4 regions of the Ligilactobacillus cholophilus genome follow, and region 3 is predicted to be linked to each of the others. Evidence: a T-box and tRNA genes for the amino acid it is inferred to sense, from the RefSeq annotation. Region 3 holds a T-box; the other regions hold tRNA genes.
What was found. The T-box of region 3 lies ahead of argS (arginine--tRNA ligase). A T-box ahead of a tRNA ligase gene usually reads a tRNA of that ligase, here a tRNA-Arg.

Region 1 (2,208 bases), 110 kb from region 3:
ATAAAAGTGGTTTTAATGGATGAGAATCTTCAAGAAAAAATGAAGATTGTTTTTTTACGATTGCTTGACCAACTTTTAAAATTGTTGCTTCACGTTGTGATAGTTCAGCAGTTAATTGTTCATATTCAATTTCTTTCTCTTTAAGATACTTTTGAACATCGTTATTTGTATTTTTTGAAAAATTATTAAAATATGCTTTTTTAAATAAAATTTTAGGAGTATTAGATGTAGTAAATTGAACTGATAGTGTGTTTTTATCTTGTTTAACTATCAAATCGGGATATATAAATTCAGTTTCATTATTTTGATATCCAGCACCAGGAGCAGGGGATAATGTACGCACATATTTAAGAACTTTTTTGATATGTGCACAATCAGTTTTATATTTTTTAGCTAATTTATTCCATTTTTTTTCTGTAAAATCGATAAAATCATTTTGTAAAATTGGCAAAGCAAGTTGAGGTGCAGAAGGATTATCTTGTGTTTGTAAAATTAGACATTCTTGTAAGTCACGTGCACCAATTCCAGGTGGATCAAGGCGTTGCAATAGAGTTAAAGCATCTAAAACTAATGTTTTATTAAATTTTTGTTCTTTGTATAGTTTGTCAATATCAATACTTAAATATCCGTTATCATCTAAATTTTCGATAAAATAAATTACTAGAGTTCTAATTGGGGTATTACGCATAGTCAAATGAACCTGTTCTAATAGATAATCGTCAAGGGAAACTTGATGTTTGCTTTGAATAAATTGATTTATATCATAATCTTTTGAGTTCAAATTTGAGTGAAATTCTATATCAATAAAAGGATTTTCTAATGCTTTTTGTTTTAAATATGAGTACAGTTCATCATTTGTAGATTTTAAAATTTTAATCGATTGTTGCATTTGTTGAGTCATTGCTAATTTTTGTAATTGCTTTTGATTGATATTTTGAGAAAGAGTCATAATATTCCCTCGTTAATTTATTTCTGTTGCAATTTATACTTTTATAAGATAATATAATAAAAGTAAATGCGCCGATAGTGTAATGGATCGCACACAAGATTCCGGTTCTTGTAATCTGGGTTCGACTCCCAGTTGGCGCATTTTTGCCGTGATCAATGATCACGGCTTTTTTTATTAAAAATACATAAGTAAGTGTGCTTAATAAAGTATTTTCTAAAGTAAATATTACTAGATTATTTCAATAAATGAAAGCGCAATCTAAAAGCGCTTATAATTAATAAGATTAATTTAGGATCTTATAAGTTGAATATGCTTGCACGTGTCAATTTTTACTGATATAATTCAAAGGTGTTAAGGGTAGTTAAAATTTATTAACGATCCTTTAGTATAAATTTACCTTTTAGGAGGAATATTAATATGACTACAAAAGTAGGTATTAATGGTTTTGGTCGTATCGGCCGTTTAGCATTCCGTCGGATTGCTGAAGTATCAGATGATTTGGAAATCGTTGCTATCAACGACTTAACATCACCAGCTATGTTAGCTCACTTATTGAAGTATGACACAGCTCATGGTCAATTTGATGCAGAAGTATCTGCAACAGATCACTCACTTATCGTAAACGGTAAGGAAATCCCTGTATATGCAGAAGCAGATGCAACAAACATTCCTTGGGTTAAGAACGATGGTGTTGATTTAGTACTTGAATCAACAGGTTTCTACACATCAGAAGAAAAGGCATCAGCACACTTGAAGGCTGGCGCAAAGAAAGTTCTTGTATCAGCACCAGCAGGTGACATGCCAACAGTTGTTTACGGTGTAAACGATGACATCATCACACCAGATGCAAACATCATTTCAGCTGCATCATGTACAACAAACTGCTTAGCACCAATGGCAAAGGCTGTTAACGATGCATTTGGTATCAAAGCAGGTACAATGACAACAACACACGCATACACAGCAACACAACACTTACAAGACGGTCCAGACCGCAAAGGTAATGTACGTAACGCACGTGCTGCTGCACAAAACATCATTCCTCACTCAACAGGTGCTGCAAAGGCCTTAGGTAAGGTAGTTCCAGAATTAGACGGCAAGTTAGATGGACACGCATTACGTGTACCAACAATCACAGGTTCAGTAACAGAATTAGTTGTAACATTAGACAAAGCAGTTACAGCTGAAGAAGTAAACGAAGCTGTTAAGAAGGTAACAGATGGTAACGAATCATTTGGTTACAACGCAGACGAAATCGT
Region 2 (2,208 bases), 420 kb from region 3:
ATGAACTTTATCATCAATTTCCAGGAATTGATAGTTTAGGTTACTTTACATTTCAAGAAAATGTTGATGGTAGTGCATACTATGTTGAACGTAAAAATAATGAAGCATTATTTTTTATTGATTTTAATAAACATCTTTTATTATTCAATAGTGAATCTTTAACTGATTTATTAATTAAAAAATATCGTAGTGAAGTTTCTCATGAGGTACTAAGACAATTTGAATTACAGCTTTTAGCAATTGGAAAGTTTATGAAGGAGGATTACGGGTTTGATGTAGACTTCAATATTTTGGATCCATCAAACTATGCTAAATATCCAATTATGGATGCTCAAATGCCACAAAAGGCACTTGATAAATTATTTATTTCTGCTTCGAACGCTGATTATATGCTAGTTACAGGTACTCAAAATGAGGCAATATTAAAATTAAATCATGGTATAGAAATGGCAATTGGACCATCAGAAAATAATCAATGGATTATTCAAATTAAAGACCCAGATAATAGAATTTCATGGTTTGATATATTGAATAAGTATGATTTCTTACGTGATTGGTACCTTAATAATTTAGATAGTTTAGAAATAAAGAATGATCCAAGATACTATTAATGAAGAGAAGGTTTTAGTCATGGATTTTAATCAAATGTTTTCAATTGCTCGACACAGTGAATACTCTGAAATGTTACCAGCTAAGAGTTATTCATTAGATGAAAAATATAGTAATTTAGTAGTGAATGTAAATTTAAGTCTAGCTACTTTATTTAATAAAATTCGAAATAAAGCATCAAAATCTGAATTACTTGATAGTTATTGCATGACAATGAGAGATTTTTTTGCAATTGCAAATTTTAAAGAGTGGACATATATTATGTTAATGAGTGATGAAGATTTAAATGCAATTGGGCAAAAATGGAAAAGTGAATCACTTGCAATGGTTTATTTAAGCATTCAGCAACAGATTAATAGTTGTTATTTTAAACGACAACCTCAAAGCTTAGTACATGCATGGCATATGTTCTTAAAACTTGGGTTAATAGATTTGGACTTTGATGAAAATCAAATTGAAAGTCATTTTGAAAAAATGTTTATGAAATAAAATTAATTCAGTCTAATTTATTTAGACTGAATTTTTTTATAAAAAAAGCACAATATCATGATTGATATTGTGCTCTAGATAAATTGAATGATTCGGGAGAGATTCGAACTCTCGACAATCCGCTTAGAAGGCGGATGCTCTATCCAGCTGAGCTACCGAACCATATCAACAACATAATGATTATATTATTATTGTGAAAAAAAGTCAATTCAAAATTTCAATGAATTTCATTAATATATATTTGACTAAACACAAATTTTCTGATAATATACAACTGTTGTACTTGTGCATAGTACAACTGCAACCGCACGTTTTAAGTTTAAGTGTCTCTTTTGGAGGCCACTAAATTACGGCGAGTCTAAGGATTAATTAAGGAGGTGCACAAGATGTACGCAATCATTAAAACTGGTGGCAAGCAATTAAAAGTTGAAAAAGGTCAAGCTATTTACGTTGAAAAATTAGACGTTAAAGCAGGTGACAAAGTAACTTTTGATGAAGTTGTATTAGTTGGTGGCGAAAAAACTGTAATCGGTACACCATTAGTTGAAGGTGCAACAGTTACAGGTACAGTTGAAAAACAAGGCCGTGCTAAGAAAGTTGTTACATTTAAGTACAAGCCTAAGAAACACCAACACACAAAACAAGGTCATCGTCAACCATATACAAAGGTTGTTATTGACGAAATTAATGCATAATTGAAAGCTGGTTAGGTTTTGATTCAAGCACAAATTAGCTACTATCAAGATAAAATTAGCGGATTTAAATTATCAGGTCATGCAGGATCAGGAGAATATGGACATGATATTGTTTGTGCTGCTGTTTCTGCTTTGGCAATTAATACAGTCAATAGTTTGGAAAAGTTGGCAGATTCAAATCCAGTTATTGAATCGGATGAAGGATCTGGATTTTTAAATGTTAAACTTCCAATTGACCAAATTCAACATCCAAAAGTTCAACTTTTACTTGAAAGTTTTAAGTTAGGCTTATTAGATATTGAAAATAGTTATGATAAATACATCGAAATAAAATAAATAATCAAGGAGGTGCAACGGTTATGTTAATGAACTTACAATTCTTCGCTCATAAAAAGGGTGGTGGTTCAACTGCTAA
Region 3 (2,208 bases):
CATTACATATAATGATTGAACAAAATTATATGTGTTTTTACGATAAATAGCAGCAGCAAGGTCACGTGTTATATATAAACTTGTCCCATCTGATTTTTGGATTAAAGCAGGATTTAAATCATATTTTGAAAGATCAACAATCATTGCTCCTTGACTTTCTTCCAACAAACCTTTTTCTTTTAATTCATCAATTACTGGTTGCATTTTATCATTATAAAATGCTTCACCATTATATGAATCAAATGTTATTCCTAAACGTTTATAGATTTTCATAAAGAAGTTCAATGATTCATCACGGAACCATTTCCACAAACGAGTTGCTTCCGGATCACCATCTTCAAGTTTTTTAAACCATGCACGAGCTTCATCATCAAGTTCTGGATTTTCTTGATCTTCTTTATGGAATCGAACATAGTACTTAAGTAAAGTATTGATTGGATCTTTCTTTACTTCTTCCTCATTTCCCCATAATTTATATGCTTCAATCAACTTACCAAATTGAGTACCCCAATCTCCTAAGTGATTAATCTTAATTGGATTATAATTTGTTTTCTTTAATAATTCTGCTAAAGAGTTTCCAATTACAGTTGAACGTAAATGCCCCATTGACATTGGCTTAGCAATATTAGGAGATGACATATCAATCGTAACATTCCCATTATTACCTAAATTTAAATCACCATAATGATTTTTTTCAATTAAGACTTGGCTTATAATATCTTTTCCAAATTTCTTTTTATCTAAGAAAAAGTTGACGTAAGGACCAACAGCTTCAACTTTTTCAAAGTCATCTTGATTTATTTTTTCAACAATTTCACCTGCAATAATTTGAGGTGCTTTGTGCATAACTTTTGATAATACAAAAGCAGGAAATGCATAGTCTCCCATTTTCAAAGTTTTAGGAACTTCAATTTTTTCAATAATTTCTTCAATTGATAAGTCATTACCAATTACATCTTGTATTGCTTGAGCAACTTGTTGTTTATAATCCATTTTAAAACCTCCTATAAAATAAAAAAATCTCTTACATATAAAATGTAAGAGACGAGTTAACCCGCGGTACCACTCTAATTGATTAAAAAGTAATCCACTTTAATATTCAACTAATTATTCTAAGAAGTGCGATTCAATTTGTTCCTATATTCGGCTTGCACCATCCCGAACTCGCTGCAATATTTCCAAATTTACTAGTTTCTATCATTGAATAAGTCCAAGCGGATGACGAGAATCGAACTCGCGACACTAGCTTGGGAAGCTGGGGTTTTACCACTAAACTACACCCGCGATTTAGGTTAAGTATAGCATAAAATCCTTTTAATGTCAGCTTAAATAAAAATCAATATATTATTTCTTTTTAGCTGATGTTTTTTTTGTTTCTTTTTTACTTTCAGCTTTTTTTACTTTTTCAGGCTTAAACTTCTCACCATACATTACCATACTAGTTAAGCGTACAATTGCTTGGTTATGCAAATCACTTACAGCAATTTTATCTTTTGGATCAAATTCACTAAATCTTATAAGAGCAGAATTTTCATAAATCTTTTCTACTGTCCCACTAAAATTATGCTTCAATGGTCCAAAGGCTTTACATGTCACTTTATCGCCAACTTTAAATTTTTTTGCCATAAAAAAGTTCTCCTTAACTTAAATTTCTAAGAAATATTAACAAATTTCTTATTAAAATGCAACTAATCACGTGTTTGATTTATCTCATTTTAAAATGTAAAATTACATTGACAAACATTAAAGGAGAATTAGCATGATTACATTAGCTGGAATTATTGGTTCAGGTAAATCGACAATGTCAGAAATTCTTTCAAAAGAATTAGGTTCACAAGCTTTTTTTGAACCAGTGGATGATAATCCTGTTTTACCTTTATTTTATAAAGGTAACGAACTTGCAGCAGAAAAACGAGCACATGGCGATAAAGATGCAACTAATCCATATACATATCTTTTACAAACATTTTTCGTTAATCGCAGATTCCGTATGATAAAAGATGCAAAAAAAGATGCAAATAATATTTTGGATCGTTCAATATATGAAGATGCGCTATTTATGAAAATGAACACTGACATGGGAAATGCCACATCAGTAGAATATTCTACATATCAAGAATTACTTCAAAATATGTTAGATGAATTGACCTATGCTACAAAAGTTGATTCAAAAGATTTAATGATTTTTATTCACGTTTCATATGACAC
Region 4 (2,208 bases), 700 kb from region 3:
TTAACGCATATCCGATACCAATAACGATTGTACTGATAATGATAGCCTTAGGGAATGTTTTTTCTGGTTTATCTAATGAATCAGTAACACCACCCATTGATTCTAAACCACCGTAAGCAAAGATTGCATAAATCATGAAACTAATCATTGCAATTGGTGATTGGAATGATTGGTTAACTGAAGTTGCAAAATCTGAAATGTGGTGAATTGGTTGAGCCAATTGGAAATTGTTCTTAAATAAAATAACTACACTTGAAATAATTAATACAGCATTTAGTAACATAACTGCTAAACCACCAACTGATGAAATTTTAGCAATTGTGTCGATACCATGGTTAACTAACCAAGTAATAGCAACTACACCAAGAATAGAAACTAACGCAACAGTTAAAGTAGAGTTAAGTCCAAAGAGGTGCCATGTACCAGTAGTATCATGTCCAAAGATAATTGTTGAAACAGTAACACAAATCTTTTGAGAAATCATTACTTGCCAAATTACCCAGGCTGAAAGCCAGATAAATGTAGCAATGAATGCCCATTTTCCACTAATAGATGCATCTAGCCAAGAATAAATTCCACCCTTACTTTCTTTAAGTGCAGAACCATATTCAGCATACATCATACTACTTGGTAAGAAATACAAGAATGCACCTAGGATATACCAAAAAATAGCACCATATCCCATTTGCATGAAGGCTACTGGCGTGTTAGCAAATCCGAAAATTGTAGAAAAAATCATCAAAACTAAGGCACCAGTTGTAATTTTTTTGACCTTATTTTCGCCCATTTAGTCTTCTCCTTTACCTTATTTTCAAAACGAAAAAATCGTACAATTAATTATTATACAGGTTTATGATAAAAAATGTAACATTAATTAAATTTATAATAGAATATTTAAAATTAGTTAAAAATAAAATTACATAATTTTGTTAAGGTGTTACCTTGATTAAGGATAAAAAAATATATTATACTTAATATGATATAGATTGCGTTTGTAGCTCAGCAGGATAGAGCAACCGCCTCCTAAGCGGTAGGTCATCGGTTCGATTCCGATCAAACGCATTTTATTTGGATGTTAGGTTTTATTTGACATCCACTTTTTTTACAATTAATATGACAAAGTGTCATATTAATTAATTTTTTATGAGAGGACGTACTAAATGCCCAAAAAAACATTTATGAATTTGCCAGAAGAAAAGCAACAACGTTTATTAGATGCTGGATTTCAAGAATTTTCAAGAGTACCAGCAGACGAAGCGTCAATTAATAATATTATTAAATTAGCTGCGATTCCTCGTGGTAGTTTTTATCAATATTTTGAAGATAAGTTTGACCTTCATGAATACATCGTGCAGTTGTATTCGCAAAAGTTAAAAAATTCGTGGGTTACTTTATTGAAAACATATCATGGAAATTTATTTACAGCATTGCCGATCTTCTTTGAAGAGTTTTTGGATGAATTAACAAATGAAAAACAAGTGGATTTTTGGAAAAATACTTTTACTTCTTTTCGTAATTTAAATCTTTCTAAAAAGCATTTAGAAACGAAACATCTTGAAATAAATCATGCATTTATTGATGAAGTTGATGAAAATCTTTTAAAAATTGATTTGTCATCGGAAAATTTAGAATTATTACGACGACAAATTATTACAATGATGATGCAATCTGTACATTGCTATTTTTTCGATAAGCGACTTGGAAACGAAAATCCACGAGAAGATGCGATTAAACAATTTAATATAATGTTGAATTGGTTAGAGTATGGAATCAGAAAATAAAATACATAGTAGAATAGGGTGAATTGAATGAAAAAGATTTTAAAAAATCGTTTACCTATAAAAATGGTAATTGGAGCTGCGTTCTTTTTAGCAATCCAAGTTGTAAGTACATTATATTTACCAATGTTAACTTCTGACATTGTTAATAATGGGATTGCATTGGGGGATATTAATTATATTTGGAAAATCGGAATTGAGATGTTGATTTGTTCACTTATTAGTGTTGCAGCTGCTGTTTTTAATAGTTATTTTTCAGCAAAAGGCTCACAAAAATTAGGACAAAATTTACGAAGTGATGTATACCGTAAAGTCATTAATTATTCACATGATGAAATGGAACAAATTGGAACATCATCATTAGTAACACGTACAACAAATGATATTATGCAAGTTCAAAACGTTGCTTTAATGTTTATGCGAATTATGA

Region 1: it encodes a tRNA-Arg, which carries the amino acid that the T-box ahead of argS (arginine--tRNA ligase) is inferred to sense. The anticodon was not compared.
Region 2: it encodes a tRNA-Arg, which carries the amino acid that the T-box ahead of argS (arginine--tRNA ligase) is inferred to sense. The anticodon was not compared.
Region 4: it encodes a tRNA-Arg, which carries the amino acid that the T-box ahead of argS (arginine--tRNA ligase) is inferred to sense. The anticodon was not compared.

Annotation. Positions count from the first base shown of each region.
Region 1 covers NZ_CP127832.1:194,802-197,009, forward strand. The annotation lists gene rpoN (RNA polymerase factor sigma-54) at 1-949, opposite strand, end outside; tRNA gene QPK35_RS01030 (tRNA-Arg) at 1,018-1,089, shown strand; gene gap (type I glyceraldehyde-3-phosphate dehydrogenase) at 1,367-2,208, shown strand, end outside.
Region 2 covers NZ_CP127832.1:726,658-728,865, reverse strand. The annotation lists gene QPK35_RS03860 (hypothetical protein) at 1-611, shown strand, start outside; gene QPK35_RS03855 (hypothetical protein) at 631-1,098, shown strand; tRNA gene QPK35_RS03850 (tRNA-Arg) at 1,187-1,260, opposite strand; ribosomal protein L21 leader region at 1,391-1,468, shown strand; gene rplU (50S ribosomal protein L21) at 1,485-1,793, shown strand; gene QPK35_RS03840 (ribosomal-processing cysteine protease Prp) at 1,812-2,129, shown strand; gene rpmA (50S ribosomal protein L27) at 2,153-2,208, shown strand, end outside.
Region 3 covers NZ_CP127832.1:309,671-311,878, reverse strand. The annotation lists gene argS (arginine--tRNA ligase) at 1-993, opposite strand, end outside; T-box leader at 1,038-1,210, opposite strand; tRNA gene QPK35_RS01760 (tRNA-Gly) at 1,214-1,284, opposite strand; gene QPK35_RS01755 (DUF2187 domain-containing protein) at 1,345-1,626, opposite strand; gene QPK35_RS01750 (deoxynucleoside kinase) at 1,760-2,208, shown strand, end outside.
Region 4 covers NZ_CP127832.1:1,009,653-1,011,860, reverse strand. The annotation lists gene yjeM (glutamate/gamma-aminobutyrate family transporter YjeM) at 1-787, opposite strand, end outside; tRNA gene QPK35_RS05320 (tRNA-Arg) at 989-1,062, shown strand; gene QPK35_RS05315 (TetR/AcrR family transcriptional regulator) at 1,161-1,781, shown strand; gene QPK35_RS05310 (ABC transporter ATP-binding protein) at 1,809-2,208, shown strand, end outside.